One region of the Pseudoxanthomonas sp. USHLN014 genome, then DNA from elsewhere that is predicted to be linked to it. Evidence: riboswitches for the same ligand, from Rfam matches in the RefSeq annotation. Region 1 holds a riboswitch; each other region holds the start of a gene.

Region 1 (6,638 bases):
CAGGGGCTGGACGTGCTGTGGATCCTGGAGACCCACGCCCACGCCGACCATCTCAGCGCGGCCGGCTATCTGCGCGATGCGCTCGGCGCGGGGATCGCCATCGGTCGCGGCATCGTCGGCATCCAGGCGCGCTTCAAGGCGCTGTTCGGCCTGGGCGATGAGTTCGTGGCCGATGGGCGCCAGTTCGATCGCCTGCTCGACGACGGCGACGTGCTGCAGGTGGGCGCGCTGACCGTGCGCGTGCTCGCCACGCCGGGCCACACGGAGGACAGCCTGAGCTATGTGATCGGCGATGCGGCCTTCATCGGCGACACGCTGTTCGCGCCGGCCTCGGGCACGGCGCGCACCGATTTTCCCGGCGGCGATGCGGCGCAGCTGTACGCCTCGATCCAGCGCCTGCTGGCGCTGCCGGAGGACACGCGCCTGTTCCTGTGCCACGACTATCCGGCGCAGGGCGCCGCGCCGAAGGTCGAGGTTAGTGTCGCCGAGCAGCGTGCGCACAACCTGCATGTCGGCCAGGGCGCGAGCGAGGCCGACTTCGTCGCCCGCCGTCGCGCGCGCGATGCGGTCCTGCCGGTGCCGCGCCTGCTGCTGCCGGCCCTGCAGGTGAACATCCGCGGCGGTCGTCTGCCGCCTGCCGAGGAGGACGGGGTGGCCTATCTGCGCCTGCCGCTCAATCGGCTGGGCGTGCAATGAGCCTGGAGTGGAGCGGCGCACTGGCCGGCGGCGTGCTGATCGGCCTGTCGGCCAGCGCGCTGCTGTGGCTGACCGGGCGCATCGCCGGCGTCAGCGGCATCGCCGGGCGCGCGCTGCTGGCGCCCGGCGAGGGCCTGGCCTGGCGGCTGGCCTTCCTGGCGGGGCTGATCTGCATGGGGGGTCTGGCGCTGCATGCGCTGCCATCCGCACAGCCCACGCGCGCGGGCTTTCCGCCGTGGCTGCTCGTCGTGGCCGGCCTGCTGGTCGGGGTCGGCACACGCATGGGCAATGGGTGCACCAGTGGTCACGGCGTCTGCGGGCTGGCGCTGCATTCGCGTCGCTCGCTGGCCGCCGTTGCGATGTTCATGGCGGTGGCGATGGCGGTGACCTTCCTGGTGCGGCATGTATGGAGTGGTCCATGAATCGGCAGGTCTGGGCCGCGGCGGCCTGTGGCGCGCTGTTCGGCGTCGGCCTGGTGGTCTCGGGCATGACCGATCCGCAGCGCGTGCTGGGCTTCCTCGATGTCGCCGGGCACTGGGATCCGCGTCTGCTGTTCGTCCTGGGCGGCGCGGTGTTGACCAGCGGCGCGCTGTTTCCGCTGATCCGGCGACGTCAGGCACCGGTGTGCGTGCCGTCGTTCTCGCTGCCGGCCGCACGCGCGATCGATCGTCCGCTGTTGCTGGGCGCCGCGCTGTTCGGCGCCGGCTGGGGGCTGGCCGGCTACTGCCCCGGCCCCGCGCTGGTCGGCCTCGGCGCCGGCATCGGCGAGGCGCTGTGGTTCGTGCCGGCCATGCTGGCAGGCATGGCGCTGCACCGGCTGCTGGCGCGAGCATAAAAAAAGCCGGCGCAACGCGCCGGCTCTTCTCTGCAAACCTTCCTGGGCGAAGGCTTACTGCCTGGCCTGCCAGCGCACGCTGACGGTGTACTCGCGGCCGGGCTGGTTGTACCACTGGACGGTCTCGTAATCCTTGTCGAACACGTTGGCGGCCTTGGCCAGCAGCGTCCAGTCGCGCGACAGGGCGTACTCCAGGCGCACGTCCATCGTGCCGTAGCCGGCCAGGCGCTCGGTGTTGGCCGCGTTGTCGTAGCGCTTGCCGGCGGCGTTGCCGGTCAGGCCCAGGCGGAAGTCGCCGATCGCATAGTCCAGGTCCAGGCGCGCGGTGTCGCGTGCGCGGCGCGCCAGCCACTTGTCGTGGTTGGCGCCGTCGCCGTCGTCGCGCGCATCGGCGTGGCTGAGCTGGGCGTTGATGTCCAGCCCGGCCAGGGTGACGAAGCCGGTCAGCTCGGCGCCGCGGATCCTGGCCTTGTCCACATTGACGATGTTGAAGGCCGTGTCGTAGCCGATCAGGTCCTCGATGCGGGTCTCGTAGGCGTTGAAGGTCCAGTTCCAGCCCTGACCGTACTGCGCCAGGCCAAGGTTGAGCGACTTGCTCTTCTCCGGCTTGAGGTTCGGATTGCTGAAGCCCGGGTAGTACAGGTCGTTGAAGTTGGGCGCCTTGAAGCCGGTGCCCGCGTTGGCGGTGAACTTGAAGCCGTTGCCGAAGCCGAAGCCATAGCCCAGGCTGCCGGTGGTGTGCGAGCCGAACTGTTCGTTGTCGTCGTTGCGCACCGAGGCCTGCAGCGCGTGCGCGCCGAAGCTGCCCTGGTACTCGGCGAACACGCCGGTGTTATCGCGCGCGTCGATGTCGTAGGGCGTGGTGCTGGTGACGCGGTCGTTCAGCCAGTCCACGCCCAGGGTGAAGGTCTGGCCTTCGGCGAAGCGGTAGTCGCCCTGCGCCGAGGCGGTGTCGCGGCGGGTGTCGAAGGTGCTGACGAAGCTGCGCGTGCCGGTATCGGCATCGGCGAAGTAGTTGTCGGCCTGGTCGTCGTTGCGGCCGGCCTGCACGGTCAGCTGGAACGCTTCGCTCGGGTTCCAGCGCAGCTTGCCGCCGGCCACGCGCTGCAGGCTCTTGGCCTCGTTGCCGCCGAACAGGGTGCCGTCGTATTCGTTGTAGCTGTCGGCGTTGAGGAAGTTGCCCTCCAGCGCCAGCGTGTCGGTGACGTCGATCCCGGCGCGCAGGCCGAAGGAGGTGTTGCGGTAGCCGTCGCGGTCCGGCTCGTCGGCGTAGCAGCCGGCGCCGAAGGGATGGGCCGCATCGCCGGCGGTGCCGCGGCAGGCGTTGATGCCGTCGGTGTCCTGGTAGCCGCCGTTGGCCGACAGCCAGCCGCGTTCGCCGCGATAGCTGAAGCCGGCGCTGTGGTCGCGCAGGCCATGGCTGCCGAAGCCGGCCTGGGCGTAGGTGGTCAGGCCCTTGCCGCCGCTGCGAGTGAAGATCTGGATGACGCCGCCGATGGCTTCGGAGCCGTACAGGCTCGAGCGCGGGCCGCGCACGATCTCGATGCGCTCGATCTGCGACACCGGCAGGTCCTGGAACGCGGCCAGCCCTGCGGTGACCGAGCCGATGCGCACGCCGTCCACCAGCACCAGCACGTGATCCGATTCGCTGCCGCGCAGGAACACGCTGGTCAGCTTGCCCGGCCCGCCCTGGTTGGCGATGTTGATGCCGGCGCGGCCGGCCAGCAGCTCGGGCAGCGAGGTCGCCTGGCTGCGCTCGATCTCCTCGCGCGAGATGACCTGCACGGGGACCAGGCTGTCCTGGACGGCGACTTCGGTGCGCGTGGCGGTGACGCTGATCTGGTCCAGATCGGTCGCGTCGTCGGCGGGCCGCGCCAGGGCGGTGGCGGAAAGGCTCAGGCCGATGGCCAGGCAGAGCAGGGTGGTCTTCATGTGGGGAACTCCGTCGCGCGCCTCGCACGTGCAAGGCAGGAAAGTCGCGGCGACGGAAGGCAACACAGGCGGACAGCGCGCACGGCAAGGCGTGGGCGCGGCACGCGCGACGCCCTCCGCATCGCAACCGGTGGTGGGTTCGGTACGAACCCGTGCTGCTCAGGCCGGTCTCCGGGCTTGCGAGCTGGAAGGCACTCCTTCCGCCGTCGCGCCTTCCCGCGTGCGATGAAGGCACGCAGTGGCCGATGCGTTGGCATGGCTCGCTTACCGTTGCGGGGGCAGCGCCGGATTCGTCCCGTGGCGGGGCTCACCGGCTTCCCGTTTCAACCTGGACGCGATGGATGCGCGGCAGGTCACCTGAAAGCGGCGCGGATTGTACGCGATCCGGCGCCTGGCGCGGCGCTCAGTCGCTGTCGCGGCCGGGGCTGTCGAAGAAATCGAACGCCGGCGCGGCGCCGCCTTCCTCATCGTGGCGGGTGGTGGTCACCGGTGCGGCGGCGGGGCGGCCGCGCGGGGCGGGCAGTGCAGCGGCGGCGACCTCGACCTCGGCCACCATCTGCTGGCGGCGGGCGTCGGGCACGTCCTGCCAGTGGCAGCCCAGCAGGGCGCCTTCCAGGGCGTAGAGCAGGTTGAGGCTGGGGCGGAAGCCGGCGCGCTTGATGCGCATGAAGGCTTCCACGGGACCGGCCGCGCGCAGGTCCTCTTCGGTGCGCAGGCCGACCTGGCGCAGCCACGCAGCGGACTTGGGGCCGATGTTGCGCAGCTGCGTGGTGCTCACGCCAGGGCGTCCACGAAGGCCGCGGCGATGGCTTCCAGGCCGCGCTGGTCGTCTTCGTCGAAGCGGCCCACCTGGGGGCTGTCGATGTCCAGCACGCCGATCAGGGCGCCGTCCTTCACCAGCGGCACCACCAGCTCCGAACGCGAGGCCGCGTCGCAGGCGATGTGGCCGGGGAAGGCTTCCACGTCGTGGACGCGCTGGGTCTGGCGGGTGCTGGCCGCCGCGCCGCATACGCCCTTGTCCAGGGCGATGCGCACGCACGCCGGCAGGCCCTGGAACGGCCCGACCACCAGCTCGGTGCCATCGAAGAAATAGAAGCCGGCCCAGTTGAAGCCGGGCAGTGCGTGATAGAGCAGCGCGGCGAGGTTGGCGGCGTTGGCGATGCGGTCGGTTTCCCCGTACATCAGGCCGCGCGCCTGCTCCAGCAGCTGCGCGTATTGCTCGGGCTTGGTCCCGGAGAGGGTCTGGGTCGCGAATGACATGTCGTGGATTCTACGACGCATGGCACGCAGACCGGCCATGGTTGTGCAGGAAACGCTATGTCCCCGGTGTGCGCGGCGCGGAAAGCTGGTTCTTGCGATCGAGGGTCGCGGGGGCGTGCGCGTTCTGGCTTCGGTTGGGCAGCGGTCCGGCGGGCGGTGGCCGCTTTTCCCTCAATCAGGGCGTCATGCCCTGATTTGGGCGCTCGGCTTCCTGCCTCGCTAGGCGCGGCCACCGCCCGCCGGCCCGCTGCCGCGCGCGTCGAGATGATCGGCTTCGGTCGAAAGAGGTCCTGCTTGGTTCACTGGGGAGCCTCGACCGTTCGGGCCCGTGACGGCGCGCGATCGGACTCCCATCTCCGTGGGAGCGACTGTCTCCTCAATCTGTAGAGCGGAGCTTGTGGCAATCCCCTTTTGGGGACTCCGCTGCTCTTCGTTCGGTTCATGGGGAGGGCCCCAGCGGAGCGAGCTCCGCTCTACAGGCTCCCACAGAGCACGAGCGGAGCGAAGGGCGGTCGGCGAAGCGTGTTTCCCGGCCCTGCACCCTGGTGGCGGAGACAAAAAAAAGGCCCGACAGGGGGAGGGACCTGTCGGGCCTGGATTTGTGCGGGGGGAGGGACCCACACAAATGGGGGTTGCGTGGCGCGGTGCGCCGGCGCGAGAACTGCTGTTGCGACGCAGCATAACGCCGGACTTGGTGCGATGCAACATCCCCTGCCCGTACGACCGACGAACGGTCGGCCGCGGGTCGATGACGTGCCTCGGTGTCAGTCCGCGCGCGGTCCGCGATAGCGGCTGCCGGCCGTACAGGTCTCGTGGACCACGACCTGGCTCAGCATCGGCAGGGCCGGCTTGAGGTGGTCCCAGATCCACTCGGCGATGCGCTCGCTGGTCGGGTTGTCCAGGCCCTCGATGTCGTTGAGGTAGTGGTGATCGAGCCGTTCGTAGAGCGGCTTGAAGGCCGCCTTGACGTCGGCGAAGTCCATCACCCAGCCGGTGTGCGGATCCAGGGGGCCGGTCAGATGCAGTTCGACGCGGAAGGAATGGCCGTGCAGGCGGGCGCACTTGTGCCCCTCGGGCACGTTCGGCAGCCGGTGCGCGGCCTCGAAAGTGAAGACCTTGAAGATGTCCATGGCGGGCAGTCCGGGGCCGGCGCGTGGGCGTCGGCGGTGAAGGAAAGGAGACGCGCCGGCCTGCGGCGCGTCCCCGCTGGCAGCTTAGTGCGCGGCGCGCGGCGCGCTCTGGCGCCGACCGCCGTCGCGGCGGCCGCCGTTGTTGGGCGCGCTGCCGCTGCCGTGCTTCTTCGGGCCGGCGTGGGCGTGGGCCTGCGCCTGGCGCGGGGCGTCGCCGTGCGGACGGCGGCCGTGGCGGCGCGGCGGACGGGTGCCCGACGGCTGCTCGGCCTTGCCCGGCGCGCTGTTGCCCCAGCGGATCGGATGCTGCGGCACGAAGCCCTCCACATCGCGGATCTCCACGTCGCGGCCCAGCAGGCGCACGATCTGGCGCAGCAGCTTGGCGTCTTCCTGCGCGACCAGCGACACCGCCTCGCCGGTGGAGCCATTGCGGCCAGTGCGGCCGATGCGGTGCACGTAGTCCTCGGCCACCATCGGCAGGTCGAAGTTGATCACCTTGGGCAGCTGGTCGATATCGATGCCGCGCGCGGCGATGTCGGTGGCCACCAGCACGTTGATCTTGCCGGCCTTGAAGTCGCGCAGCGCGCGCAGGCGCTGGGCCTGGCTCTTGTTGCCGTGGATAGCCGCGGTCTGGATGCCGGACTTCTCCAGGAAGGTGGCCAGCTTGTCGCTGCCGTGCTTGGTCTTGGCGAACACCAGCGTCTGCACGCGCGTGTCGGCCGCCAGCAGGTGCAGCAGCAGCTCGCGCTTGCGCGCGCTGTCCACCGGGTGCACGCGGTGGGCGA
Region 2 (6,638 bases), on a different contig from region 1:
GCCTGGCTGCGCCTGCGTCGCGGCCTGGCTTACGACTGGAAGAGCTACTGGGCCTCGCTGGGGGATGCGCTCGGCCGCGGCCTGGTCGGCCTGGTGCTCGGCAGCGGCGTGGCCGGCGTCGTGCTGCTGGCGGTGCACCAGGTGCGCCTGACGACCCTGGCGATGGATGCGCCCTGGCAATGGACGCTGCTGTTCGTCGGCCAGGAGGCCTGCTACTACGCCATGCACCGCGCCGACCACCGGATCCGCTGGTTCTGGGTCAACCACTGCGTGCACCACTCGCCCGAGCAGTACACGCTGGCCTCGGCGTACCGGCTGGGCTGGACCGCGCAGCTCACCGGGCAGGCGCTGTTCTTCGCTCCGCTGGTGTGGCTTGGTTTCCCGGTACCGGCGGTGCTGGGCGCGCTGGCGCTGAACCTGCTCTACCAGTTCTGGCTGCATACCGAACTGATCGGCGTGCTGCCGCGCTGGATCGAATGTGTCTTCAACACCCCTGCGCACCACCGCGTGCACCACGCCAGCAACCCGGAGTATCTGGACTGCAACTACGGCGGGGTGCTGATCGTGTTCGACCGGATGTTCGGCAGCTTCCGCGCGCAGTTGCCGGGCGTGCCGCCGCGCTACGGCCTGGTCGAACCGCTGCGCAGCCACCATCCGGTGCGGATCGCCCTGCACGGCTGGCTGGGGCTGTGGGCCGACCTGCGCCGGGTGCGCTCGCCCGGGCAGGCACTGCGGACGCTGTTCGGCCCGCCGGGGTTCAAGCCGGGCGGCTGATCAGCCCAGCCCGGTGTCCATCACCATCATCAGGCAGAAGCCCAGGGTCAGGCCGATGGTGGCCAGGGTCTCGTGGCCGTTGCGGTGCGACTCGGGGATGACCTCGTGGCTGACCGCGAACAGCATCGCCCCGGCCGCGAACGCCAGGCCCCAGGGCAGCAGGGTGGAGAACGCGCCCACCGCCACCGCCGCCACCACCGCGCCCAGCGGCTCCACCAGACCCGAGGCGGCGCCGATCAGCACCGCGCGCCCGCGGCGCACGCCGGCGGTGGCCAGCGAGAGCGCGATCACCAGGCCTTCGGGGATGTCCTGCAGCGCGATGGCCAGGCTGAAGGGCTCGGCGTTGGCCATGCCCGAGCCGGAGGCCACGCCCACCGCCATGCCTTCGGGGATGTTGTGCAAGGTGATGGCCAGCACGAACAGCGTCACCTGCGGCGGCAGCCACTGGTGCAGGCCGCCCACGCGCGTGGTCTGGCCCTGCTGGTCCAGATGCGCATGCGGGATCACCCGGTCCATCGTCAGCATCATCGCCACGCCCAGGCAGATGCCGACGCTGACCAGCCCGCCGGCGCCCAGCCCGCCGTAGCCCTGGTCCTTGGCCGCCTGCAGGCTGGGCACGATCAGCGAGAAGGCCGTGGCGGCCAGCATCACGCCGGCGCCGAAGCCCATCAGGCCGTCGGCCAGCGTCTGCGGCAGGCGCCGCACCGCCAGCACCGGCAGCGCGCCGGCGGCGGTGGCCGCGGCGCAGATCAGGCCGTCGCGCAGCGCCTGGCGCAGGCCGGGGCGATGCGGCCATTGGGCCAGGACTTCCTGCAGCAGCCAGGCGCCCAGCAGCAGGGCGGCCAGCGCCAGCAGCCACGGCAGCAGGCGCCGCAGCGCGGACGGGGAGGACAGGGTGTGATCGTGCATGGCAGGGGCTTCGTGGGCGGAAGGGGCGCGCGTGCGCTCGGGGTGCCGTTGTCCGCAACGGGACCGAAGGTGCCTGCCCAACATCGGACACCGACGGGCAAGGGCGCGTCAACCGTGCTGCAGCGCACACCGGCCGGGAATGCTCCACGGAGCAGAAATCCGTGAAACCCGCATGGCATCAGGACCTTCCCTTTTGTCACTACATTTGGCGTTGACGGGCGTGGATGACCCCACTATCTTGGGGTCGTCGGTTCCTCGCGGCCACAAGCCGCGGGGATGAAAAGGGAAGCCGGTGCGGCCTTGCGGCCCACTCCGGCACTGCCCCGCAGCGGTGATTGGGAACGACCCCGCCATCTGCACTGAGGCCCCCGGTGGCCTTGGGAAGCGGTGGGTTAGGAGAAGCAGGACTGTGTCCTGGCTTCACGCCCGTCAGTCCGAAGACCTGCCGACAGTCGCGCGCAAGCACCTCGCGCGGCGCCGGCCGCGGTGTCTTTCGAGGGAGAGACGGCTGGTGACGCAAGGCCCGACCACGAACGCCGTTCGTGCGGTCGCGGCTTCTGCGACGCCGCCGTTTCACCCTCGGTCGCCCGGCCCCTGTTGCGCCCTCGTGGGAAGGCGCAATGCGTGCATCTACGCATGGAGAGTTTCGACCGTGACCCAGACCGATTCCGCCGTGGCCCAGCGCCCGGCCGACGCCGCCTTTTCGCTGACCCCGCCGCCCACCGCCACGGCCATGCGCGTGACCAAGCGCAACGGCGGCAGCGAGGCGGTGGACCTGAACAAGATCGTGCGCGCCGTGCAGCGCTGCGCCGAAGGCCTGCACGCGGTCGATCCGATGCGCGTGGCCACGCGCACCATCTCCGGCCTGTACGACGGCGCCACCACGCAGGAGCTGGACGAGTTGTCCATCCGCACCGCCGCGCTGCTGATCGGCGAGGAGCCCGAGTACGGCCGCCTGGCCGCGCGCCTGCTGGCCAACTTCATCGCCAAGGAGGTCTCCGGCCAGGAGATCCACGCCTTCTCCCAGTCGGTGGCCCGCGGCCATGAGGTCGGCCTGATCAACGAGCGCCTGCTGAACTTCGTGCAGGTCAACGCGCGCAAGCTCAACGATGCCGTCGACGCCGGCCTGGACCGCGAGTTCGAGTACTTCGGCCTGCGCACCCTGTACGACCGCTACCTACTGCGCCACCCGCACAGCCGCAAGGTGATCGAGACCCCGCAGCAGTTCTTCCTGCGCATCGCCAGCGCGCTGAGCGAGGACGTGCCGGAGGCCCTGGCGCTGTACCAGCGCATGGCGCACCTGGACTACCTGCCGTCCAGCCCGACGCTGTTCAATTCCGGCACCACGCACGAGCAGCTCTCCAGCTGCTTCCTGCTGGACTCGCCGCAGGATTCGCTGGAGTCGATCTACGCCAAGTACGGCGATATTGCGCAGTTGTCCAAGTTCTCCGGCGGCATCGGCGTGAGCTACTCGCGCGTGCGTGCGCGCGGCTCGCTGATCAAGTCCACCAACGGCCATTCCAACGGCATCGTGCCGTGGCTGAAGACGCTGGATTCCTCGGTGGCGGCGGTCAACCAGGGCGGCAAGCGCAAGGGCGCGGCCTGCGTCTACCTGGAGACCTGGCACGCGGACATCGACGACTTCCTCGAGCTGCGCGACAACGCCGGCGACGACGCGCGCCGCACGCACAACCTCAACCTGGCCAACTGGGTGCCGGACCTGTTCATGGCGCGCGTGGAAGCGGACAAGCCCTGGTCGCTGTTCGACCCCAAGGCCGTGCCGGAGCTGACCGACCTGTACGGCGAGGCCTTCGAGCGCGCGTACGAGCAGGCCGAGGCGCAGGGCAAGGCCAGCAAGACCGTGCCGGCGCGCAAGCTGTACGCGCGGATGATGCGCACCCTGGCCGAGACCGGCAACGGCTGGATGACCTTCAAGGACAAGTGCAACAAGGCGTCCAACCAGACCCTGCGTCCGGGCAACGTGATCCATCTGTCCAACCTGTGCACCGAGATCCTGGAGGTCACCTCCAACGAGGAGACCGCGGTGTGCAACCTGGGCTCGATCAACCTGGGTCGCCACTTCGACGAGTACGGCGACTTCGACTACGACAAGCTGGCCGAGACCGTGCGCCTGGCCGTGCGTCAGCTGGACCGCGTGATCGATCTGAACTTCTACCCGATCGAGACCGCGCGCCGCGGCAACCTGCGCTGGCGCCCGGTCGGCCTGGGCTGCATGGGCTTGCAGGACGTGTTCTTCCGCAAGCGCCTGGCCTTCGACAGCGCCGAGGCGCGCGCGATCAGCAGGAAGATCGCCGAGACGATCTACTTCCACGCGCTGGAGACCTCGTGCGAGCTGGCGCAGGAGCGCGGCAAGCATCCCTCCTTCGGCGACACCCGCGCCGCCCAGGGCGAGCTGCAGTTCGACGCCTGGGGCGTGGTGCCCGAGGACACCGCGCGCTGGGACGCGCTGCGCGAGCGCATCCAGCAGCACGGCCTGCGCAACTCTCTGTTGATCGCCATCGCCCCGACCGCGACCATTGCCTCGATCGCCGGCTGCTACGAGTGCGTGGAGCCGCAGGTGTCCAACCTGTTCAAGCGCGAGACGCTGTCCGGCGACTTCCTGCAGGTCAACCGCTACCTGGTGGACGAGCTGAAGAAGCTCGGCCTGTGGACGCCGGAGATGCGCGATGCGATCAAGCTGGCCGAAGGCTCGATCCAGGGCGTGGCGGAGATCCCCGAGGCCCTGCGCGTGGTCTACCGCACCGCCTGGGAGCTGCCGATGCGCTCGCTGATCGACATGGCCGCCGACCGCGGCGCCTTCATCGACCAGTCGGCCTCGCTCAACCTGTTCATGGAGAGCCCGAACATCGGCGCGCTGTCCTCCATGTACATGTACGCCTGGAAGCAGGGCATCAAGACCACCTACTACCTGCGTTCGCGTCCGGCCACCCGCATCGCCAAGGCCACCATCAGCCACGGCGCGTCTGAAGCCCCCAAGCCGCAGTACACGCCCACCGAGGCGGTCAGCTGCTCGCTTGAGAATCCAGAAGCCTGCGAAGCCTGCCAGTAAGTCATTTAAGAACAAGGGGGACAGGACGTCCCCCGGCGCATGGACGCGCCAAGCTCGCTGGAGAGCGGGCATAAAAAAGGGACCAAGCGCCAACTCGGTCCCTTTAGCTAGCGATAGCAAAGCGTCGTGGTGCTACTGACGCCGCTGACCTACCGAAGCCATCTCTTGTAAGGAGGGGCGCAACACTATCGCGTTCTTGAGGTTCAACTCAAGAAGAAAATTCGGAAGGTGTGACAGGAATTGGTAGCCAATTTCTATTGGAGAATTTCAGTTGGACAACCAACCGAATGACTCGGATGAAGGCTACGAAGTCATCTTTCGGAGCTGCATCACTCTGCCGAACGGCAAAGTGTTGTACGCGAAGGCATGTGGCATTCGAGCTTTCCCAATCCGCGTTCCCAAGCAGTAACCGCAGTGGGAGGTGGGACCGGTTCGCCGGTCTCGCCTTTCTGCACAGTCAAAGAATTCAGGAGTTCCAATGTCCGCTCAACCCCGTCAGATGCTGCTCGATCCCGGTTTCGAACTGACCCTGCGCCCGATGCGCTATCCGCAGTTCTATGACATGTATCGCGACGCCATCAAGAACAGCTGGACGGTGGACGAGATCAACTTCCAGATCGACATCACCGATCTGCACGACAAGATGACCCCGGCCGATCGCCATCTGATCCATCGGCTGGTCGCCTTCTTCGCCACCGGCGATTCGATCGTGTCCAACAACCTGGTGCTGAACCTGTACCAGCACCTCAATGCGCCCGAAGCGCGCATGTACCTCTCGCGCCAGCTGTACGAGGAAGCGCTGCATGTGCAGTTCTACCTGACCCTGCTGGACAACTACCTGCCGGATCCGGGCGAGCGCGCCAAGGCCTTCGCCGCGGTCGACAACATCCCCTCGATCAAGAAGAAGGCCGACTTCTGCTTCAAGTGGATGGACACCATCCAGGACCTCAAGCGCCTGGAGACGCGCGCGCACCGCCGCCAGTTCCTGCTCAACCAGATCTGCTTCGCCGCCTGCATCGAGGGCCTGTTCTTCTTCGCCGCCTTCGCCTACGTCTACTACTTCCGCTCGCGCGGTCTGCTGCCGGGCCTGGCCTCGGGCACCAACTGGGTGTTCCGCGACGAGAGCTGCCACATGGCCTTCGCCTTCGAGGGCGTGCGCGTGGTGCGCGAGGAGGAGCCGGACCTGTTCGACGCCGACATGCAGCAGCAGGTCTACGACATGCTGGAAGAGGCGATCGAGTGCGAGCTGCAGTTCGCCGAGGACGTGCTGTCCGGCGGCGTGGCCGGCATCTCCACCCGCGACATGCGCCAGTACCTGCAGCACTGCGCGGACAACCATTTCGCCAAGCTGGGCATGGCGCGCAAGTACAGCGTGCGCAATCCGCTGCCCTTCATGGAGCTGCAGGACGTGCAGGAGCTGACCAACTTCTTCGAGCGGCGGGTCTCGTCCTACCAGGTCGGCGTGCAGGGCGAGGTCGGCTTCGATCACGCCTTCTGAGGGCGCCGCACGACGCCGACGCCGCACTGGAAACGTTTCCGGGCGGAAAAGGTCGCCAAAACACCGCATCTGACTGCCTGACGGGCTTAAGTCGAGGCCAGGCGTGCCGTTAGTCTGGGGGATATCCGTCCCCGCAGACCGCGCTTGTTCGCCATGCACGCCCGTCGCGCCTCGGCGCGCACCATCGCCATGCTCCGGCTCGGTCGCGCCTTCGGCGCGGCGCTGGCGCTGTTGTGCGTGGTCGGGCCCGTGCCCGCCCAGGTCGCCTCGCTGCGGGTCTACGGCACGGCCGATGGCCTGCGTAGCCTGGGCGCCGACTGCCTGGTCGAGGATCCGCAGGCCAACGTCTACGCCTGCACCTACGGCGGCCTGTACCGCTACGAAGGC
Region 3 (6,638 bases), on a different contig from region 1:
CGCTCAAGGGCCGCACGGTCGGCATCCTGGTGCATGACGGCTCGGACGTGGGCACGGTCAAGGCCTTGCAGAAGGCGGCAAAGGATGCGGGTGCGACGGTCAAGCTGGTGGCGCCCAAGCTGGGCGTGGCGTTGTCGGAAGGCCGGAAGGTCAGCGCCGATGGCCAGCTGGCGGGCACGCCATCGTTCGTGTTCGATGCGGTCGCGGTGGTGCTGTCGGCCGACGCCGGCAAGGCGCTTGCCAAGGATTCGGCGGCGATCGACTTCGTCAGCAACGCCTGGGCGCATCTGAAGGCCATCGCCAGCGATGCGGGCGCCGCGCCGCTGCTGAAGGCCGGCAACGTCGGCAAGGACGCGGGCATCGTCGATGCGGCCGACACCAAGGGTTTCATCGCCGCGGCCAAGACGCGGCAATGGGCGCGCGAGCCGAAGCTGCGCATGCTGGCCTGAAGTTTTCGCCAAGCATGGCCCGAAGGGCACGCCGGCTTCCGCCGGCGTGCCCTTGTCGTTTCAGGCGATGCGAAGCGCACCACGATATCGTGACCTGTTCAGCAATTCACTGCGCGGCCATCACGTGCGGCTCAGTAAATCTGAGCCACGCATCCTCTCCATCCGACCACCATGGCCGACCTCGCAGTGCAATCCGACGTTCTCGTCGCCATCCTGCTCGCCGCGCTTCTTGCCGCCGTCCTCGTTCTGCTGGTCCAGCCCTTGTTCGGCGGCCGCAAGCGCGCAATGCACGACGCCGACTGGGAGCCGGAGCGCCAGCAGCTGGCCGTGGATCTGGACCAGTGGGCCGCCGACCTGCGCGTGCTGGCCACCTCGCTGCGCCTGGGCCACTGGGGCGATGTGCGCTACGCGCTGCAGTGGCGCACGCTGGATCCGCCCGCTTCGCTGGTGGACGCGCTGGACTGGGATTCGATCAGCGGCCAGCGGGCGGAGGTGCTGGCGCTGTCCAAGGTGATCGGCCACGCCGACGAGCTGGCGCAGATCGCGGTGATGACCGACCAGGTGGCGATGTTGCAGGGCGGCGCCGCAGTCACGCGCGACACCGTGACCTACGCCGCGGCCGACTATGCCAATGCGTTGCTGGTGCTGGCCGACGCCGCGGCCAAGGCACGTGCCGAACTGCGCCCGGACGCACGGGTCGCGGCGATCGCCCAGCCGACCGGTTGAGCGCGCGGCTGCTTATCGTCTTGTCACACATCGCGGCGTTGGGCCCTGTTGCTGGCGGTAAACCGATCCTTGTGCACGAGTGCGAGAGAGGCCTCGTGTGCGCCTTCGGTTGTCGACCGCAGGTCCGGCGGATGCACATCCGCCTCGCTGGCGTCGTGCTGTCCCATCCGCGCCTCGTCCCGCGCATGACGTCTCTGCGAAGCGGACAGGGGAAGCATTGATGTGGCCAGTCTCGCGCGTCTTCGAGCGCGCCAAGCTCAGACACGCCAAGCGCGAAGCCCTGACCGCCCGTCGGCTGCGCAGCGCGGCGCAGGCCGGGGCGGACGAGGAAGCGCATCGGCTGTGGATGGCAGCCGCCCAATGCAGGCGGGTGCTCGAGCGACTGCGGCGCCGTGTCGGCGCGCGGGACCCGGACGGGCGCCTGCTCGAACAGGCGCGCAGGCTGGCGCTGTTCGAACTCGATGCCGAGCGTGCGATTGCCGCACTGCGGATGCAGGTGCTCCAGGGCACCCATAGCATCGACGAGCAGCGGGCGCGTTCGGTCACCGCGCGCGACCATCTGGAAACGGCGGCCGACGAGCTGGAACTGCGCGCCAATCTGGTCGATGCCAGGCAACAGGCGCGCCAGCTGCGCGAGCACTCCGAGGTGCTGCTGAGCGAAAGCAGACAACATCTACTCGCTACCTGCGCGCCGCAAAATACGTAGCTGACATCACGCGCAGCGTCAGCACCGCGCGAAGACGTCCTGACCTCAACGCCACATCGCTGAGCGAAGAGAAAACGCGATGCGTTCAATCAGCGGTAAGCGGTCTCGCCTTCACCCGACATGGGCGGGGGCGCAGCGATGGTATCGGCACACTTCCAGGACCTGCCCCTATGCGCGCCTTCCAACAACGGCACACCCTGCTGCTGGTCGATGACGACTACGCGATCGCCACTGCAACTGGCGAGTATCTCGAATCGATCGGCTACGACGTCGACTACGCCCATGACGGACTCGAAGGCCTGCGCCTGGCCAGCGAGCAGCACTACGACGTGATCCTGCTGGACGGCAAGATGCCGCGTATGGACGGGCTGGATGTCTGCCGTGCGTTCCGCCGCGAGGTCAAGCGCAGCACGCCGATCATCTTCCTGTCGGGCCGCGAGCGGGTCGAGGATCGCGTGACCGGCATCGAGGCCGGCGCGGACGACTACCTGGTCAAGCCATATGCCCTGCCGGAACTGCAGGCCCGCCTGAACGCGCTGATCAAGCGCCAGCGCCGTCAGCTGGCGGGCACGCGGCTGACGGTCGGCGATCTGACCCTGGAGACGGAGAACTACACGGTCAAGCGCGCCGGCCAGCGGCTGTCGCTCTCGCCGATCCAGTTTCAGCTGCTGGCGGTGCTGATGCGGCATTCGCCGGCGATCGTCACCCGGGCCCAGCTGGAGCGCGAGATCTGGGGCAGCGACCTGCCGGACTCGGACACGCTGCGCAGCCACATCTACAATCTGCGCAAGGTCATCGACAAGCCGTTCGGTAGCCCGCTGCTGCACACCCACCTGACCTTCGGTTTCCGTCTGGCGCCGGTGGACCAGCCGCTGCCATCGACGCAGCCCGAGACCGATTCGGCCGCCGTGGCGGCCTGAGGCGGCCCTTGGGCCCGGCGTCGGTCCCTTCCCACTCACCAAGGATTGCGCTTGCCCCAGGAAACCGCACCCGGCTTCAAGTCCCCGGCGATCGACGACCTGCGCCTGAAGGGTCACAAGTCGGACATCTTCTTCGCGGCGGTGGAAACCACCCGCATGCCGATGATCGTCACCGACCCGCACCAGCCCGACAACCCGATCATCTTCGCCAATCGCGCCTTCATCGAGATGACCGGCTACAGCGCCGAAGAGCTGGTCGGGCGTAACTGCCGTTTCCTGCAGGGCAAGGACACCGACCGGGCCACGGTCGCGGCGATACGCGAATCGGTGGCGCAGAACCGCGAGTTCGCCGCGGAGATCCTGAACTACCGCAAGGACGGCACCTCGTTCTGGAACGCCTTGTTCACCTCGCCGGTGTTCGACGAGCAGGGCAATCTGATCTTCTTCTTCGGTTCGCAGCTGGACGTCAGCCGCCGCCGCGACGCCGAGGACGCACTGCGCCAGGCGCAGAAGATGGAAGCGGTCGGCCAGCTGACAGGCGGCATCGCGCACGACTTCAACAATCTGCTGCAGGTCATGAGCGGGCACCTGGAGCTGCTGGGGATGCTCAACAGTGCCGAGAAGCCGGACCAGGCGCGCATCGAGGTCGGCATCGCGCGCGCGCAGGCCGCGGCCAAGAAGGCCGCCACGCTGACCCAGCAACTGCTCGCATTCGCGCGTCGCCAGCGGCTGGAGGGCCGGACCACCAACCTCAACACGCTGGTGTCGGGAATGATCGACCTGGCGCACCGCTCGCTGGGCGACGATGTCGAGCTGGTCACCCACCTGGACGCCTCGCTGTGGAACGCCAAGCTGGACAGCACCCAGGCCGAGGTGGCGCTGCTGAACATCCTGCTCAATGCGCGCGACGCGATGGAGGATCGCCCGCAGCGGCAGGTGACCATCGAGACGGCCAATGTGGAGGTGGACCAGAGCGATCTCAGCAGCCCCGACTTCCATCATCTGGCGCCGGGTCACTACGTCAGCGTGGCCGTGACCGACACCGGCTGCGGTATGCCGCTGGACATCCAGCAGCGCGTGCTGGAGCCGTTCTTCACCACCAAGGAGGAAGGCAAGGGCACCGGGCTGGGCATGAGCATGGTGTACGGTTTTGTCAAGCAGTCCGGCGGCGCGGTGCGCATCTATTCGGAGGTGGATCGGGGCAGCACGATCCGGCTGTACTTCCCGGCCCAGCCCAGCGAAGGCGGCAAGCCGCAGCTGCCCGAACCGCGTGCCAGCGGCCGCGGCGGCAGCGAACGGATCCTGATCGTGGAGGACCGTGAGGAGGTCGCGGCGGTGGCGCAGATGTTCCTGGAAGCGGCCGGCTATCAGACCGAGGTCGCCAGCAACGCGGCGCAGGCGCTGGAGCTGCTGAAGGCGAGCGACCCGTTCAATCTGCTGTTCACCGACCTGATCATGCCGGGCGGCATGAATGGCGTGGTCCTGGCCCACGAGGTCATGCGGCGCAGTCCGGCGACCAAGGTCATCCTCACCACCGGCTATGCCGAAAACACGCTGGCGCGCAGCGACGCCGAAGGCGCGCAGTTCGACGTGATCAACAAGCCATACACCCAGCGCGACCTGCTCAAGCTGGTCCGTCAGGTGCTGGACGGCCCGACCGGCGTGGGCTGAGCTGCAGCGGCAGCCTTGCCGTCAAACACCTGCGAGACGAAGAGGCCCCGAAAGGGGCCTTTTCGTTGGCGCGACCGATCCGTGAGCCGCCTTGACGCGCCCGGCACCCGGCGCGTAAGGTGCGTCCGTCGTGGTTCCATCGCTTCATCCACATGAAGCGATGGATTAAACGGGAATCCGGTGAAGGCGCGCCCCGTGCGCGTCCATTCCGGAGCTGCCCCGCAGCGGTCATTGGAAACGAAGCCTGCCAACAGCACTGGTCCGCGCCGCAAGGCATCGGGCCGGGAAGCGGCGGGGAGTAGGGGGTGCGGACCCGTCCGCGCCGTGTCCATGAGCCCGAAGACCGGCCCCGGCCGGAGGACCCTGCTCGGTCTTCCGCTTCGACCTGGCACCGCTCGCGGGAGCGGCACGGGCGCGTGATGCGGCGGGCGCAAGGCCCGGTGCAGCAGGCGTGCGCGTGTGGAGGTTTCCGCGCACGGGGCCGGTTCGCCCGCGGGGGCGAAGGTCGCTGGCATGGCACGTCGCAGCCGCAGGGCTGTAAGGCGTGGCGTGCGGTTCCTTCGTTCCTCAATGCCCACACGCAATGAGGATCCATTCAATGACCAGCGTCACCAACCTTGGCTTTCCGCGCATCGGACCACGCCGTGAACTCAAGCACGCCCTGGAGCGCTACTGGAAGGGCGAGCACAGCGCCGACACGCTGCAGGCCACCGCCGCGGCCCTGCGCGCGCAGCACTGGCAGCTGCAGCGGCAGGCCGGCGCCGACGTGCTGCCCAGCAACGACTTCTCGCTCTACGACCATGTGCTGGACACGGCGTTCCTGTTCGACGCCCTCCCGCAGCGTTATCGCGCCCTGGCCGACGCCGACCCGCTGGCCGGCTACTTCGCCATGGCGCGCGGCGTGCAGACCGGGGGCATCGACCTGCGCGCGCTGGAGATGACCAAGTGGTTCGACACCAACTACCACTACATCGTCCCCGAGCTGCATGCCGGCCAGGACTTCGCCCTGCGCGGCGACAAGCCGGTGGCCCAGTTCCTGGAGGCCAGGGCCGCCGGCTTCGACACGCGCCCGGTGCTGCTTGGGCCGGTGAGCTTCCTGCTGCTGTCCAAGACCACCGATGGCAGCGACCGGCTGGCGCTGCTCGAGCGCCTGCTGCCGGTGTACGCGCAGCTGCTCGAACGCCTGCATGCTGCTGGCGCGGCTTGGGTGCAGATCGACGAACCCACGCTGGTGCTGGACCTGGACGAGGCGGCGAAGGCGGCCTTCGCCCGCGCCTATGCGTTCCTGGCCCAGGCGCCGCGCTCCAGGTTGCTGCTGACCACCTACTTCGGCGCGCTGGGCGACAACCTGGACCTGGTCGCGCGGCTGCAGGTCGAGGGGCTGCACGTGGATCTGGTGCGCGCGCCGGAACAGCTCGACGCGGTGCTGCAGGCCTGGCCCAAGGGCCGCGTGCTCTCGGCCGGCCTGGTCAACGGGCGCAATGTCTGGCGCACCAACCTGGACAACGCGCTGACGCTGGCGCGCTATGCGCAAGGGCACGTCGGCGCCGACAACCTGTGGCTGGCGCCGTCGTGCGCGCTGCTGCACGTACCGGTCGACCTGGAGCAGGAGAAGGCGCTCGATGCCGAACTCAAGTCCTGGCTGTCCTTCGCACGGCAGAAGCTGGGCGAGCTGCGCGTGCTGGCCGACGCGCTGGACGGACGCGAAGGCGCGGAAGGCCTGCTGGCGCAGCAGCGCGCCCGCCTGGAATCGCGCCGCCAGTCGGCGCGCGTGCATCGGCCCGAGGTGGCCCGGCGCCTGGCCACGCTGAGCGAGGCCGACAGCCGGCGCGCCTCGCCTTACGCCCAGCGCCGCGTGCTGCAGGAGCAGGCGTTCGGGCTGCCGGTGTATCCGACCACCACCATCGGCTCGTTCCCGCAGACCCAGCAGGTGCGTCAGGCGCGCGCCCAGCACAAGGCGGGCAAGCTGTCCGACGCCGACTACGAGACCTTCCTGGAGGCCGAGACCGAGCGCTGTGTGCGCTTCCAGGAACGCATCGGCCTGGACGTGCTGGTGCATGGCGAGTACGAGCGCAACGACATGGTCGAGTACTTTGGCGAGCAGCTGGACGGCTTCGCCTTCACCAAGCTGGGCTGGGTGCAGAGCTACGGCAGCCGCTGCGTCAA

The links. Region 1 has a riboswitch for cobalamin ahead of btuB (TonB-dependent vitamin B12 receptor). Riboswitches for the same ligand answer to the same signal wherever they lie in the genome.
Region 2: linked by a shared signal. The riboswitch ahead of WFQ05_RS07235 (ribonucleoside-diphosphate reductase subunit alpha) and the one ahead of btuB (TonB-dependent vitamin B12 receptor) in region 1 are both predicted to bind cobalamin.
Region 3: linked by a shared signal. The riboswitch ahead of metE (5-methyltetrahydropteroyltriglutamate--homocysteine S-methyltransferase) and the one ahead of btuB (TonB-dependent vitamin B12 receptor) in region 1 are both predicted to bind cobalamin.

The regions. Positions count from the first base shown of each region.
Region 1 covers NZ_JBBCKO010000008.1:154,796-161,433, forward strand. The annotation lists gene WFQ05_RS15050 (MBL fold metallo-hydrolase) at 1-696, shown strand, start outside; gene WFQ05_RS15055 (YeeE/YedE family protein) at 693-1,118, shown strand; gene WFQ05_RS15060 (DUF6691 family protein) at 1,115-1,531, shown strand; gene btuB (TonB-dependent vitamin B12 receptor) at 1,586-3,463, opposite strand; cobalamin riboswitch at 3,608-3,839, opposite strand; gene WFQ05_RS15070 (TfoX/Sxy family protein) at 3,867-4,241, opposite strand; gene WFQ05_RS15075 (GAF domain-containing protein) at 4,238-4,723, opposite strand; gene queD (6-carboxytetrahydropterin synthase QueD) at 5,488-5,853, opposite strand; partial or broken gene WFQ05_RS15085 (DEAD/DEAH box helicase) at 6,013-6,638, opposite strand, start outside.
Region 2 covers NZ_JBBCKO010000003.1:29,238-35,875, forward strand. The annotation lists gene WFQ05_RS07225 (sterol desaturase family protein) at 1-774, shown strand, start outside; gene WFQ05_RS07230 (ZIP family metal transporter) at 775-1,683, opposite strand; cobalamin riboswitch at 1,915-2,148, shown strand; gene WFQ05_RS07235 (ribonucleoside-diphosphate reductase subunit alpha) at 2,336-4,753, shown strand; gene WFQ05_RS07240 (ribonucleotide-diphosphate reductase subunit beta) at 5,232-6,251, shown strand; gene WFQ05_RS07245 (diguanylate cyclase) at 6,405-6,638, shown strand, end outside.
Region 3 covers NZ_JBBCKO010000003.1:3,338-9,975, forward strand. The annotation lists gene WFQ05_RS07110 (catalase) at 1-449, shown strand, start outside; gene WFQ05_RS07115 (hypothetical protein) at 621-1,175, shown strand; gene WFQ05_RS07120 (hypothetical protein) at 1,396-1,881, shown strand; gene WFQ05_RS07125 (response regulator transcription factor) at 2,052-2,801, shown strand; gene WFQ05_RS07130 (histidine kinase famiy protein) at 2,958-4,472, shown strand; cobalamin riboswitch at 4,587-4,839, shown strand; gene metE (5-methyltetrahydropteroyltriglutamate--homocysteine S-methyltransferase) at 5,071-6,638, shown strand, end outside.